Regions from separate parts of the Caballeronia sp. AZ1_KS37 genome, predicted to be linked through region 1. Evidence: riboswitches for the same ligand, from Rfam matches in the RefSeq annotation. Region 1 holds a riboswitch; the other holds the start of a gene.

Region 1 (7,112 bases):
AGAAGAAGCCCGGCGGCGAGCGCTGCGGCGGCCGTCCCGGGTCCGGACATGCTGCGGGCGGAAATCATGGCACTGCTCCTTGCGTTACGGCTTGCGGGACGTGGGATCGAATGAAATTGGCCCCTTAAGAAGCAGCTTAGTCGAACGACAACCGGGAGGCGCGCCGCGTGATGTGAAAAAGCATTGCGGCGCGCCTTTATGTAACAGAAATGAAACAGCGGGTCGTTGAGGGCGGCGAAACGCGTCCGTTGCGTCGTAGACGATGTTCGCGCTACTTCCCGACCTGATTGCCGATAATCCCGCCGACCGCCGCGCCGCCGAGCGTCGAAAGCGCGCTGCCGCCGATCACCGCGCCGCCCGCCGCACCGACGCCGGCGCCGATAGCCGTATCCCGTTGACGCGTGGTCATGTCGCCGCAAGCGGTCAGTCCTCCCAGAAACCCAACGATCATTGCAGCGGCGCCGATCTGTTTGATGATTTTCATGTCGACTCTCCAATTCGAAGATGAGATGAATCGGCTGCGGCTCGGCCGCATTTGCGCCGGTTCACGCACTCAAATAGCAGAAAAGATGCCCGAATCGTCGGATGAACCGCTCATTCAGGCCCGACAAGGCTTTGCGCCCGGCGCACACATAAAAAACGGCCTGCCGCACGCGCTGTGCGACAGGCCGTTGTCAGCGAGTCAGAAGCTTCAGGTCGGCTGATAGATTTCCGAGCCCTTTTTCACGAACTCGATCGCCTTCGTCTCCATGCCCTTGGCGAGCGCCTCGCTTTCGCTGACACCTTGCTTCGCCGCGAAATCGCGCACGTCCTGCGTGATCTTCATCGAGCAGAAGTGCGGGCCGCACATCGAGCAGAAATGCGCGACCTTCGCGGAATCCTTCGGCAGCGTTTCGTCGTGGAATTCGCGCGCCTTGTCCGGATCGAGACCGAGATTGAACTGGTCTTCCCAGCGGAATTCGAAGCGCGCCTTCGACAGCGCATTGTCCCGCACCTGCGCGCCCGGATGACCCTTCGCGAGATCGGCCGCGTGCGCCGCGAGCTTGTACGTGATGATGCCTTCCTTCACGTCGTCCTTGTTCGGCAGCCCCAGGTGTTCCTTGGGCGTGACGTAGCAGAGCATCGCGGTGCCGAACCAGCCGATCATCGCAGCGCCGATGCCCGACGTGATGTGGTCGTAACCCGGCGCGATGTCGGTCGTCAGCGGCCCGAGCGTGTAGAAGGGCGCTTCGTCGCACCATTCCAGTTGCAGGTCCATGTTTTCCTTGATGAGCTGCATCGGAACGTGGCCGGGGCCTTCGATCATCACCTGCACGTCGTGCTTCCACGCGATCTGCGTCAGTTCGCCGAGCGTCTTCAGTTCGCCGAGCTGGGCTTCGTCATTGGCGTCGTAGATCGAGCCGGGGCGCAGGCCGTCGCCGAGGGAGAACGAGACATCGTATTGCTTCATGATTTCGCAGATGTCTTCGAAGTGCTCGTAAATGAAGCTTTCCTTGTGATGCGCGAGGCACCACTTCGCCATGATCGAGCCGCCGCGCGACACGATGCCCGTCATGCGGTTCGCGGTCAGCGGCACGTATTGCAGGCGCACGCCGGCGTGAATCGTGAAGTAATCGACGCCTTGCTCCGCCTGCTCGATGAGCGTGTCGCGGAAGATTTCCCACGTCAGGTCTTCGGCCTTGCCGTTCACCTTTTCGAGCGCCTGATAGATCGGCACCGTGCCGATCGGCACCGGCGAATTGCGGATGATCCACTCGCGCGTTTCGTGGATGTGCTTGCCGGTCGACAGATCCATGACCGTGTCGCCGCCCCAGCGAATTGCCCACGTCATCTTGTCGACTTCCTCGCCGATCGACGACGTGACCGCCGAATTGCCGATGTTCGCGTTGATCTTCACGAGGAAGTTGCGGCCGATAATCATCGGCTCGCTTTCCGGGTGATTGATGTTCGCGGGGATGATCGCGCGGCCGCGCGCCACTTCCTCGCGCACGAATTCAGGCGTGATTTCCTTCACCGCGTCCTTGCCGAACGCCGCCGCGCCGAAGGCTTGTCCGGCGTGCTGGCGGCCCATCATCTTCGCGAGCTTTTCGCCGTTGGGGCCGCTCGTGCGCAGGCTTTCGAGATACTCCGCGCGACGCTGGTTCTCGCGAATCGCGATGTACTCCATCTCCGGCGTGATGATGCCCTGGCGCGCGTAGTGCATCTGCGAGACGTTCTTGCCGGCGAGCGCGCGGCGCGGATGACGGTGCAAACCCGGAAAGCGCAGTTCGGCCGTTTTCGGATCGGCGGCGCGCTCGCGGCCGAACTCGCTCGACAGGCCGCTCAGTTCCTCGGTGTCGCCGCGCTTTTCGATCCACGCGCCGCGCAGCGCGGGCAGACCGCTGCGAATGTCGATCTGCGCGTCGGGATCGGTGTACGGGCCCGACGTGTCGTACACGTAGACGGGCGGATTCTTCTCGCCGCCGAAGCCGTCGGGCGTGTCGGATTGCGTGATCTCGCGCATCGGCACGCGGATGTCGGGCGTCGAACCTTCGACATAGACCTTGCGCGAGTTCGGCAGCGGCGCGATGGCGGCGGCATCGACGACGGCGTTTTCCGAGAGGAACTTCGGGTTGGCATTCATGTGCTTGATCTCCTAAGGGACGATTTTTTTCAGCACGAGCGATGTCGTAGCTCGTGGTGACTCAGGAGCTAAACAGGGAGGAACGAGATGGAAAGGTACGGGTTCGGTTGAAGTGGCGTGGACTGCGGCCTATGGAACCCGAACGCTTCCCTGCGCTGGCATTATCCAGATCAGGTTCAAAGGGTATTTCTCACCCACGCCACACGAAGCGCTTCGTCGATAAAACCGCACGAAACCGCGATGTGCAACGCAGGACCCCCGCGTTAGCAGCCGACACGTTACACCGCGGCGTGGCGTCTTGGCAACCATCCCGAAAATGAGCCGATGGATGCGAGCGCTTACTGCATAATGTCGGGCGCCGCGGATTTCCGGGTTTTCCCGAAGGTCGCGCGGTCCTTCCTCGCGCCATTCCCCTTTGCTTTACGCCATGTCGTTCTGTCTGGTTTTGCCCGTTTTTCTCCGGCGCGCAGCCGTCGCCGCGGAGTGATGCATGTCCGCACTGCCTCCGCCGCGCCTGCCGTTCAGCTTCCCTGACCGTTTTCCGTTTCGCGCGCCGCGCTCTTTCAAGGGGCAGGTCGCGCTTGCACTGACGGTCGTCTATCTCGTTTGGGGATCGACGTATCTCGGCATCCATCTCGCGCTCGAATCTTTTCCGCCGTTGATGCTCGGCGGGCTGCGCAATCTGTTCGCGGGCATAGGGCTATTCTTGATCGCGGTGCATCGCAAGTCGGTGTGGCCCAGCGCGCGGGAAGTGCGCAACGCGGCGATCGTCGGCACGTTGCTGGAAGGTCTGTCGAGCGGGATGATGGCTTACGGCATGCGGACCGTGGGGACCGGCACGGCCGCCGTGATGGTCGCGACGGTGCCGCTTTTCGCGACGATCTTCACCGCGCTCAGCGGACGCGGCGTCGCGAAAGGCGAGTGGTTCGCGGTGGCGCTGGGTCTGCTCGGGATCGTGCTGCTGAATCACGGCGATCCCTCGCCGAGTTCGACGGTCGGCACGCTGGCGATTCTGTGCGCCGCGATCTTCTGGGCGGGCGGCGCGCATCTGGCGACGCGCCTGCCGCAGCCTTCCGATCTGCTGATGTCGACGGCGCTGCAGATCGGTTTGGGCGGATTGATCGCGACGGCGATCGCGTTCGCATCGGGCGAGCGGTTGGCGAGCGTCGGCGTCGGCGCGGGGTTCTCGTTTTTGTATCTCGTTGTGATCGGTTCGATGGCCGCTTATGTCGCGTATAACTTTCTGATCCGCAATACGAGCACGATCGTCGCGACGAGTTGTCTTTATGTGAATCCGGTGGTGGCGGTTGGTTTGGGCGCGCTGCTGCTCGGGGAAATCGTCACGCAATGGACCGTGATTGCGACGGTTGTGATTCTGCTTTCCGTTGGGCTGTCGTTCTGGTTTGATCAGCGGCGGCGGGGGATGGCGTAACGGCGCACTTTCTTCGCACGATGTTTGGAAAAATGCACGACAAACCGGACTCGGCGAATTGAAATCTCGGCAATACCAGATACAAAAATTGCCGAAATCGAGCGCTCGTCCAGAGCGCATCGCACTGGTCAACATACCCATCTGGATGCGACAAAATATTCAGGCATGCTCAATTGCGGCCCTTATGTAATTACTACATAAGTGCTCTCACGCAGTCGGGTTTGTCTCTTCTATAAAAGCGCAGGCGGGATATCGCTGGTAAGCAGCTGTTGCGGAGGACGATTTTATGCGGGATCCGTCCTCCGCAGCGATCTAGATGTGTTCACAGCGGACCTGAACACGTGCGCTCGGATCATCGATTCGGCAAAGCGCGGGCGGCAGATGTAAAGCTTCAAGAGAGCGATGATCATCAGCAAGAAAATGATGAGCTATACTTATCGATTTAAGAATGGAGCATCGATCATGCGGCTTGAAGGGGTGTACATAAATCTTGAAAGAAGTAAGGAGCGTCGACATTCAATCGAGCGTCAGCTGCATGATTTGGGCTGCGAAGATTGGATCAAGCGTTTCGCCGCAGTCGATGGAAGCACGCGTGGGCCGTTCGTCGGCGTTGTTGAAAACAGTGTTTGGGCGTGTCGACAGTCGCACACGGAGGCTATTGCAGACTCTGATGATTCGTCGGCTCTTCTGATTTTGGAGGACGATGTAGAAATCAGTCGTTCTTTTTCGAAAATAGCGAATCCAGCCACGCTAAGTGAATTTATCGCTAGAAATCCGACCTGCGATATTCTTTTTTTAGACTGTTGCTCCTTCTATGCACAGGCGCCCTTCCTGTTATCTCTTAGTGAGATACAAATGAAGAATCGGATGCGCGGCGATGCTTCGGAAGAGGATAGACATGCGCTCTCAGGCGTGAGCATTATTGACGCACGTGGGATCTTTGCATATTGCTCTGCCTGTTACGTCGTGACTCCGAAGGGAAAGCAAACACTGCGGCAGCTTTTCTCTGAAGAGCCGGATCCCGGAATCGCGGTGGATATTCTGTACCGGGATTGGATTTCCAGTGGACGTGTGATGGCAAATCTGACTGTTCCGTTCCTGGCGACGCCTAGCTTTAGGAACGTTTCAACGATTCCCTATGAAAAGCTCGACTATCTCCCGGTAGGGGAGAGAGAAGGGCTCCTTGCTAACGCGATTCGGCGTCTGCTATTTGCGGGCGATCACCGGCTCGACATGACGGAAATGGCCGCGTTGATTTCCGATGCGGAAGGGTCGCCTGAATATGAACTTGGAATGAAACTGTATCAATCCTGTCGCGCAATGGCATAGCCGCAAGTGCTCCTTCTGGTTCCCTCGTCGACACGTTATCTCGTGAAGCTTGATCTGGAGAATGCCGGCGCGCGGTCAACGATGCTTGTCCACAGTTCGAGCCTCCCTGCGCCGAACCGGGGCACAGGGATTGCTAACGCCGGTTACCCGTCGCGGTGTAATTCGCGGTAAGCGTCGCCGCTGACGGTGAGCAAGGCCAAAACGGGAGAGTCCCGGCCTCAAACCTCGAAACGCACCACGCCTTACGAAACGCACCGCGGACTCAAACAACGATTAAAACCAAGAGAAAAGGTGAAACCATGAAGCTCATCCGCACCGCTGCCGCGCTTGCCGCCGTCGCCGCTTTGCTCTCCGCTTGCGGCGGAAGCTCCGATGACGTCGGCAAGGAAATCGGCGTCACTCAGCCGCAAGTCCATTTCATCCACGCGATCCCGAGCGGCCCGAACGTCGACTTCTACGACAACAGCAAGATCCTGCAGCCGAATCTCGCCTATAAGGCGGTGACGAACTTCGCGAACATCGACACGGGCCAGCACAACTTTTCCTACGCCGCCGTCAACACGACGACGCAACTCGCCACCGACACGACCATCTCGAACGCGGCGAAAGGGCACGAATACACGGTGATCGCGCTGCCGGACGCGGGCTTCGTGCCGTCGATCGCGGTGATCGACGATCCGTTCGACAAGGGCCTGCTATCGAGCAGCGCACGCGTGCGCGCGTTCAACGCATCGACGAACGCGCCGAACCTCGACATCTATCTCGTCGCGCCGGGCACGAACATCTCGACCGTCAGCCCGACGATGGCGGGCGTCGCCTACAAGAACGCCGTACCGGCGACGACGCAAGACTCGATCTACGTCTCCGGCGGCACGTATCAACTGATCGCGACGCTGCCGGGCTCGAAGACGCCGGTCTATAAATCGGCGTCGTTCGATCTCGTCAACAACGCGGACTGGCTCGTGACGACGCTGCCTTCGGGAAATGCAGCCACGCAACTCGTGCCCGCGAAGATTCGCGTGCTCGTCGCGCAGGGTGGCAACACGCAGCAGCCGGCGCTCGAACTGCCCGACACGCAATAAGGCATGAACCGCACAGCCCGGCCGGAAGAATCGGCCGGGCTTTTTCGTATCGCGCGCAGCTACTTCGCAAGGACGATGTGCGTGGCCCGCTCCGTCGGAACGTGCTCGACCGTCCGATATCCCAAAGCGCGCAAATCCAGACCGTCGAAGAGCGATTCCCCTTGCCCGAGCGCCACCGGCGCGAAAGCGAGGTGGATTTCATCCACATGGCCGGCCTGAATGTATTGCTTGACCGTGGCCGCTCCGCCGCCGATCTTGATGTCCTTCGCGCCCGCCGCTTCGCGTGCCTTTTGCAGCGCGACCTCGATGCCGTCCGAGACGAAGTGAAACGTCGTCCCGCCTTGCATCCGAATCGGCGGACGCGGGTAATGGGTCAGCACGAAAGTCGGCGCATGATAGGGCGGATCCTCACCCCACCATCCTTTCCATTGTTCATCCGGCCATTCGCCGCGAATCGGCCCGAACATGTTGCGCCCGACGATGAACGCGCCGAATCCGTCCATCGCGCGCCGGGCGAAGTCGTCATCGACACCGGTTTCGCCGTCGTCTTTTCCCTGCATCCGCCGAAACGTCTGCGTCGGGAAAAACCACTGAAAGAGCTCCGGGCCCCGCACCCCGAGCGGATGTTCCAGACTCTGACCGGTTC
Region 2 (7,112 bases), on a different contig from region 1:
GACAGACTCCGCGCCCAATGCGCGCTTTCCTCCAGCCGATCCGCATACGCCTCGAGATTGCACAGACGCAGCGCGTCGCGCGACTCTTCATCACTGAACGTTCCGCCCGCCGACGGATACGAAAGCGCCGCGCGCAACGTGCCGATCGGCAGATAACTCATCTGCGGGACGAACATCATCTTCGCGTCGACGGGCGCGTCGATCGTGCCGTCGCCGAACGGCCAAAGACCCGCGAGCGCGCGCATCAACGTGCTCTTGCCCGAGCCCGATGGACCGACGACCAGCCAGCGCGAACCCGGCTCGATCGACACGTTCGCCACGCGCGAAAGCGGCGTGCCGTTGGGCAGCGCGAGCATGAGCCCGTTCGTCGTGAGCGACGGCGTGCTCGTGTAGTGCAGGTTGATGCCGCCGCGCTCCGTCGCCGGCGACGTTTCTTCGCGGATATGCGTCGAGCGCATCACCCGCTTGAATTCGCGCAGACGATTCACGGTCGCGCGCCATTCGACCAACGTCGAATAACTGTTGATGAACCACGAAAACGAATCGCTGACCGTGCCGAACGCCGATGAAATCTGCATCAGCACGCCAAACGAAAACGCGCCCGCGAAGTAGCGCGGCGCGGCGACCATGATCGGGAAAATGATCGCGATCTGCCCGTAGAACGACAGCACGAAGGTCATGCGCTTCGTGTACTTCATGATCATCCACCAGTTGTCGCGAATGCGCTGGAAGATGGTCTTTGCGTTCGCCGTTTCGGTCGCGATGCCGTCATAAAACGCAATCTGTTCGGCGTTCTCGCGCACGCGGATCAGGCCGAAACGGAAATCGGCCTCGACCTTCTGCTGCTGATAGTTGATCGACACGAGCGGATGCCCGACCTTCTGGATGATCAGCGAGCCGAGAATCGCGTAGAGCGCGGCGGCCCAGACCATATAGCCCGGAATCGTGATCGGCGTGCCGCCGAGCGAGAAGGTCAGCGCGCCCGCGATGGTCCAGAGAATCGTGATGAAAGTGACGAGCGTGACGAGCGTCGAAAGCAGATCGAGCGAGAGCGAAAGCGTGGTGGTGGCGAAGGATTGCAGGTCGTCGGAAATACGCTGGTCGGGGTTGTCGGCGAGGCGGTCGCGCTCGATGCGGTAGAACGCCTTGTCACCGAGCCATTGTTCCAGAAAGCGGTTGGTGAGCCATTGACGCCAGCGAAACGCGAGCATCTGCCGCAGATATCGACCGTACACCGCGAGCAGGATGTACGCGAACGCGAGGCCCGTGAAGATCAGCAGCAGATGCGGAAAGTCCTTGACGTTCTTGTTCTGCAGCGCGTTGTAGAAGTCGGCGTTCCAGCTGTTGAGCCGGACGTTGATCCACACAACGGTCATGTTGATCGCGATGATCGCGACGAGAAGGCCCCACGCGAAGCCGCGCTCCTCCGACACCCAGTAGGGCTTGATGAGGCTCCACGCCGAGACTTCGTCGGCCTTCTGCTGCGTGCTTTCGGTATGGGTGTTGGTCATGAGCTTCCTGCTGATGCGCCTCGTGGCGCCCGATTGTTACGTCCGCGGCCGGGCCGCGCGCGGCGTTTTCCGGCTCCGCAGATTGTTCCGGGGTTCGCTTAACGCTCACTTAATTTCGGGCGATCGTCCTGCGAACCATGTTCGCGGCATTGTGCCAGAGTGCCGCCGCGCACGATAAAAGGCGGGGAATCCCGGTTTGCAGCGCCTTTGCCTTTCATGTTTTAATGACCCTCGACGAAACAGGGGTGCTTCGCGTGCATCGGCGGCCGGAACGGTCGGCAGCGCGGCGAGGCTGAGAGAGACCCTTTGCACCCGATCCGGGTAATACCGGCGAGGGAAGTTTCCGGAGACCGCGCGAGCCTCGCGCCATTCCTCCAGTCTCTTCCAGTCCTTTCTTCGCGCCCGGCGCGCTTCATGCGCTGCCGAGCCGGTCTCTCCCGCTGATTTCGTCCTCGTGATGTGGCGCCGCGCCAGCACGATCGGGATCGCGTCTTTCGTCTCCATCGTGCAGCGCAGCGTTACGCGTATGGAGACATCGAATTGATGAACAGAATCGATCAGGGCGCCGCGCGCCGGCCGGATTTCGCCGTCGTCGGCGGCGGGCTCGTCGGACGGCTCGTCGCCTGGCAACTCGCGGGCGCGGGCCACGACGTCGCGCTTTACGAACGCGGCGACGCCGCCGGCACGCAGTCGGCCGCGTGGGTCGCCGCCGCCATGCTCGCGCCGCTCGCGGAAGCGGCGAGCGCGGAGCCGCTCGTCGTCGGGCTGGGGGCGGCATCGCTCGAACGCTGGCCTGAACTCATCGCGCAATTGCCCGAGCCGGTTTTCTTTCAGCGCAACGGCACGCTCGTCGTCTGGCACGGCGCGGATCGCGCCGAAGCGCCGCTCTTCGAACGCCGTCTCAAGGCCAATTCGCCCGCCGATCTGCTCGACGGCGGCTTCGTCAAGCTCGCGGGCGCGCAAGTCGCGCAAGCCGAACCGGCGCTCGGAACGCGCTTCGCGCAGGGCTGGCTGCTGCCGAACGAAGGCCAACTGGACAACCGTCAGGCGCTTGGCGCGCTCGCCGCCGGACTTGCCGCGCGCGGCGTGCGTACGCACTGGAACACCGCCGTCGATGCGATGCCCGACGCGCGCTGGATCATCGATTGCCGCGGCCTCGGCGGGAAGCCCGCGTGGCCCGCGCTGCGCGGCGTTCGCGGCGAAGTCGCGCGCGTGCACGCGCCGGGCATCGGGCTGACGCGGCCGGTGCGGCTCTTGCATCCGCGCTATCCGCTCTACATCGCGCCGAAGGAGAACGATCTCTACGTGATCGGCGCGACGGAAGTCGAGGGCGAGGACATGTCGCCCGTGAGCGTACGTTCGGCGCTCGAGCTGCTGAGCGCCGCGTTCGCGGTGCATCCGGGTTTCGGCGAGGCGCGCATCCTCGAACTGAACTCGCATTGCCGGCCGACCTTGCCGGATCACCGGCCGGCGATCGTCTGGGACGGGGCGCGGACCTTGCGCGTGAACGGCTTGTACCGGCACGGCTTCATGATCGCGCCCGAAGTCGCGGATGCCGGGTGCCGTCTCGCCGACGCGCTCGCTTCCGGCGATATCGCCGATGCCGAGGCCTTCTCCGATTTCCGCAGCGCCGCGCGCTGGCCCGAACTGCTGCACGGCGAGTTCGCGGTTGCGCCAGCGCTCTAGTCATCAGGAAACAACCATGAACATCCACATCAATCAGCGCGTCTTCGATTTGCCCGACGCCACCACCGTCACCGACGCGCTCGCCGCGTTCGGCGCGAAACCGCCGTTCGCGGTCGCGCTGAACGGCCAGTTCGTCGCGCGCGGCGAACACGCCACGAAAACGCTCGCCGCCGGCGACAAGCTCGACGTCGTGTCGCCCGTCGCGGGCGGCTGAACTCCGAACCGAAGGATCGAACCATGACCATTTCCACCGCCGACGTCCTCACGCTCTACGGCGAGACGTTTCCGAGCCGCGTGCTGCTCGGCACGTCGCGTTATCCGTCGCTGCAATCGCTTTCCGACTCCATCGACGCCGCTCGGCCGGGCATGGTCACGGTCGCGCTGCGCCGTCAGTCGGAGACCGGGGAAGCCGGCTTCTTCGATGTGCTCAAGCGCCACGGCGTCGCGCTTTTGCCGAACACGGCGGGCTGCCAGAGCGTCGACGAGGTGCTCACGACCGCGCACATGGCGCGCGAGGTGTTCGAGACGCCGTGGATCAAACTGGAATTGATCGGCGACGACTACACGCTGCAGCCCGATCCGATCGGCCTCGTCGAAGCGGCGGCCAAGCTGATCCGCGATGGCTTCAAGGTGCTGCCTTACTGCACGGAAGATCTCGTCATCGGCCGGCGTCTGCTCGATGCCGGCTGCGAAGCGCTGATGCCGTGGGGCGCGCCCATCGGCACGGGCAAGGGCGTGACGAATCCATACGGGCTGCGCACCTTGCGCGAGCGTCTGCCGGATGTGCCGCTGATCGTCGATGCCGGTCTCGGCGTGCCGTCGCATGCGTGTCAGGTGATGGAATGGGGCTTCGATGGCGTGCTGCTCAACACGGCCGTCTCGCAGGCAACCTTCCCGCCGCAGATGGCGCGCGCGTTCGCGCTCGGCGTCGAAGCGGGGCGCACCGCGTTCCTCGCGGGCCCCATGGCCGAGCGCGACAGCGCGCAGGCGAGCACGCCGGTCGTCGGCATGCCGTTCTGGCATCAGGACGGAGGCGCGGCATGAGCTTGTTGAATCGTGAAGTGTTCTGGCCGCCGGCGGACGAGCTGACTGAAGTCGCCGAGCGGATTCGCGCGCGTCTCGGCGAATGGCCGACGGCGGAAACGCGCTGGCGCATCTGCCTGACCGCGCCGGAATCGCCGCAGGCGAGCGACATCATCGTCTTCAACGAGCCGCACGATGTGGCCGCGAACGGCGCCGCGGCAATCCTCGAAGCGCATGGCGATCGCGTCACGCTGCGTCGTGGCGACGAGCGTTTCGCGCTCGAAGGCGAATGGTCGGATGATTGGCTGTCCGCGCTCGCCGCTTTCCTCGACTGCAATTTCGAGCCGCACGACGCGCTGACGCTCGCGCTCGCCTGGCGCGCGGGCGATGAGAACAAGGACGACGCGTGGCCCGTCGAATTCGCGACGTTTCCGCGTGTCGCCGATCTGCCCGCCGCGCCCGAAGGCGGATTCCCGGCGTGCCCCGATCGGCTCGGCCTGTATCCGGTGCTGCCGAGCGCCGACTGGGTCGAGCGCGTGCTCGGTCTCGGCGTCCGCACGACGCAACTGCGCCGCAAAACCGCCGACGCCGCCGACTTGCAGCGCGAAATCTCGCGCTCGGTCGAGGCGGGACGTCGGCATGACGCACAGGTTTTTATCAACGATCATTGGCGCGAGGCGATTGCGGCGGGCGCGTACGGCGTGCACCTCGGACAGGAAGACGTGCAGACGGCCGACCTGAGCGCCATCGCGAAAGCCGGCGTGCGGCTCGGTCTGTCGACGCACGGCTATTACGAGATGTTGCGCGCGCTGCACTTCAAGCCGAGCTACCTTGCGCTCGGCGCCGTCTTCCCGACTACGACGAAAGTCATGCCGACCAAGCCGCAAGGATTGGCGCGCCTGTCGCGCTACGTGCGACTGCTGTCGGGCCGGGTGCCGCTTGTCGCCATTGGTGGAATCGACGCCAAGGCGATGCCGGGCGTGCTGGAAACCGGCGTGCGCAGCGCGGCGGTCGTGCGCGCGGTCACCGAGGCACCGGACACAGCCGCGGCGGTTTTGTCACTGCAAAAAATGTTCGCAGGTCAACGGTGAAAAGTCCCAAAAGCAAGGGGATACACGCCTAGGCAAAGCACCGATTGCGCGCAGGCCCTATAATTCGGCCTCTTGCGCCAACGGAATCTCTTACCCAGTGCCTGCTTTCTCCGAGACTCTGCTAGAGCTACGCGACGTCGACTTCGGCTACGGCGACCGGCTCGTCCTGTCGAACCTGAACATGCGATTCACGCGTGGGCAGGTGGTCGCGGTCATGGGCGGCTCAGGCTGCGGCAAAACCACGACCTTGCGTCTGGTCGGCGGTCTCGTGAAGGCGAGTCGCGGCAAAGTCATGTTCGACGGACAGGACGTCGGCGCCCAGACGCGCGACGGTCTGTACGCGCTGCGCCGGAAGATGGGCATGCTGTTCCAGTTCGGCGCGTTGTTCACCGACCAGACGGTGTTCGAGAACGTCGCGTTCCCGCTGCGCGAACACACGGACCTTCCGGAAGCGCTGATCCGCGATCTCGTGCTGATGAAGCTGAACGCGGTCGGCCTGCGCGGCGCGCGCGATCTCGCGCCGTCGGAGATTTCGGGCGGCATGGCGCGCCGCGTGGCGCTCGCCCGCGCAATCGCGCTCGATCCCCAGTTGATGATGTACGACGAGCCGTTCGCCGGCCTCGATCCCATTTCGCTCGGCATCACGGCGCAGCTCATCCGCACGATCAACGACGCGCTCGGCGCAACGTCCATTCTCGTTACGCACGACGTACCGGAATCCTTCGCGATCGCGGACTACGTGTATTTCATCGCGAACGGCGGCATTCACGCCGAAGGCACGCCGGCGCAACTGCGCGCATCGCAGGATCCGACCGTGCGCCAGTTCATCGACGGCACGCCCGACGGCCCATTCAAGTTCCACTATGCGAGCACGCCGCTCGCCGCAGATTTCGGCATCGGAGGGCAGGCATGATCAGCGCGCTCGGACGCTGGGTGCTCGACGGTTTCGGCACCGCAGGCTACGCAACGCGCATGTTCCTGCGCCTCGTGGTCGAATTTTTTCCGCTGTTGCGCCGCCCGCGCCTCGTCACGAAACAGATCCACTTCGTCGGCAATTATTCGCTCGTCATCATCGCGGTGTCGGGTTTGTTCGTCGGCTTCGTGCTCGGCTTGCAGGGCTATTACACGCTGAGCCGCTACGGTTCGGAACAGGCGCTTGGGCTTCTGGTGGCGCTCTCGCTCGTGCGCGAGCTCGGGCCGGTCGTCACGGCGCTACTGTTCGCGGGGCGCGCGGGCACGTCGCTGACCGCCGAAATCGGCTTGATGAAAGCCGGCGAGCAACTCACCGCCATGGAAATGATGGCGGTCGATCCGCTCAAGGTGGTCGTCGCGCCGCGCATGTGGGCGGGCATCGTCGCCATGCCGGTGCTGGCGGCCATTTTCAGCGCGGTCGGCATCATCGGCGGCTACGTCGTCGGCGTGATGCTGATCGGCGTCGATCCGGGCGCGTTCTGGTCGCAGATGCAAGGCGGCGTGGACGTGTGGCGCGATGTCGGGAACGGCGTCATCAAGAGCATCGTGTTCGGCTTCGCGGTGACGTTCATCGCGTTGTTCCAGGGCTACGAAGCACGGCCAACGCCCGAAGGCGTGTCGCGCGCGACGACGAAAACGGTCGTATATGCGTCGCTCGCCGTGCTCGGGCTCGATTTCCTGCTCACCGCACTGATGTTCAGCTAATGAACCAAGCGCAGGCGCCGCACGAGGCGCAGGCGTTGTGAAGGGCACAGACCGTCACGCGCCATCTGCGAAAAGATTCTCTTTGGGAAGACGATGAAAAAGACTGCTCTCGACTTTTGGGTCG

Evidence for each region. A riboswitch is a leader RNA that binds a small molecule or an ion and turns the genes downstream of it on or off. The one in region 1 is predicted to bind thiamine pyrophosphate.
Region 2: another riboswitch for thiamine pyrophosphate. It lies ahead of NCS00_RS12805 (FAD-dependent oxidoreductase); the one in region 1 lies ahead of thiC (phosphomethylpyrimidine synthase ThiC).

What each region holds. Positions count from the first base shown of each region.
Region 1 covers NZ_JALQDP010000004.1:276,756-283,867, forward strand. Annotated here, with positions in the region: gene NCS00_RS05065 (hypothetical protein) at 1-68, opposite strand, end outside; gene NCS00_RS05070 (YMGG-like glycine zipper-containing protein) at 272-451, opposite strand; gene thiC (phosphomethylpyrimidine synthase ThiC) at 692-2,623, opposite strand; TPP riboswitch at 2,753-2,893, opposite strand; gene NCS00_RS05080 (EamA family transporter) at 3,114-4,055, shown strand; gene NCS00_RS05085 (glycosyltransferase family protein) at 4,458-5,384, shown strand; gene NCS00_RS05090 (DUF4397 domain-containing protein) at 5,684-6,466, shown strand; gene NCS00_RS05095 (dihydrofolate reductase family protein) at 6,526-7,112, opposite strand, start outside.
Region 2 covers NZ_JALQDP010000020.1:23,014-30,125, reverse strand. Annotated here, with positions in the region: gene NCS00_RS12810 (ABC transporter ATP-binding protein/permease) at 1-1,511, opposite strand, end outside; TPP riboswitch at 1,743-1,867, shown strand; gene NCS00_RS12805 (FAD-dependent oxidoreductase) at 2,055-3,197, shown strand; gene thiS (sulfur carrier protein ThiS) at 3,214-3,411, shown strand; gene NCS00_RS12795 (thiazole synthase) at 3,435-4,241, shown strand; gene thiE (thiamine phosphate synthase) at 4,238-5,311, shown strand; gene NCS00_RS12785 (ABC transporter ATP-binding protein) at 5,409-6,224, shown strand; gene mlaE (lipid asymmetry maintenance ABC transporter permease subunit MlaE) at 6,221-6,988, shown strand; gene mlaD (outer membrane lipid asymmetry maintenance protein MlaD) at 7,082-7,112, shown strand, end outside.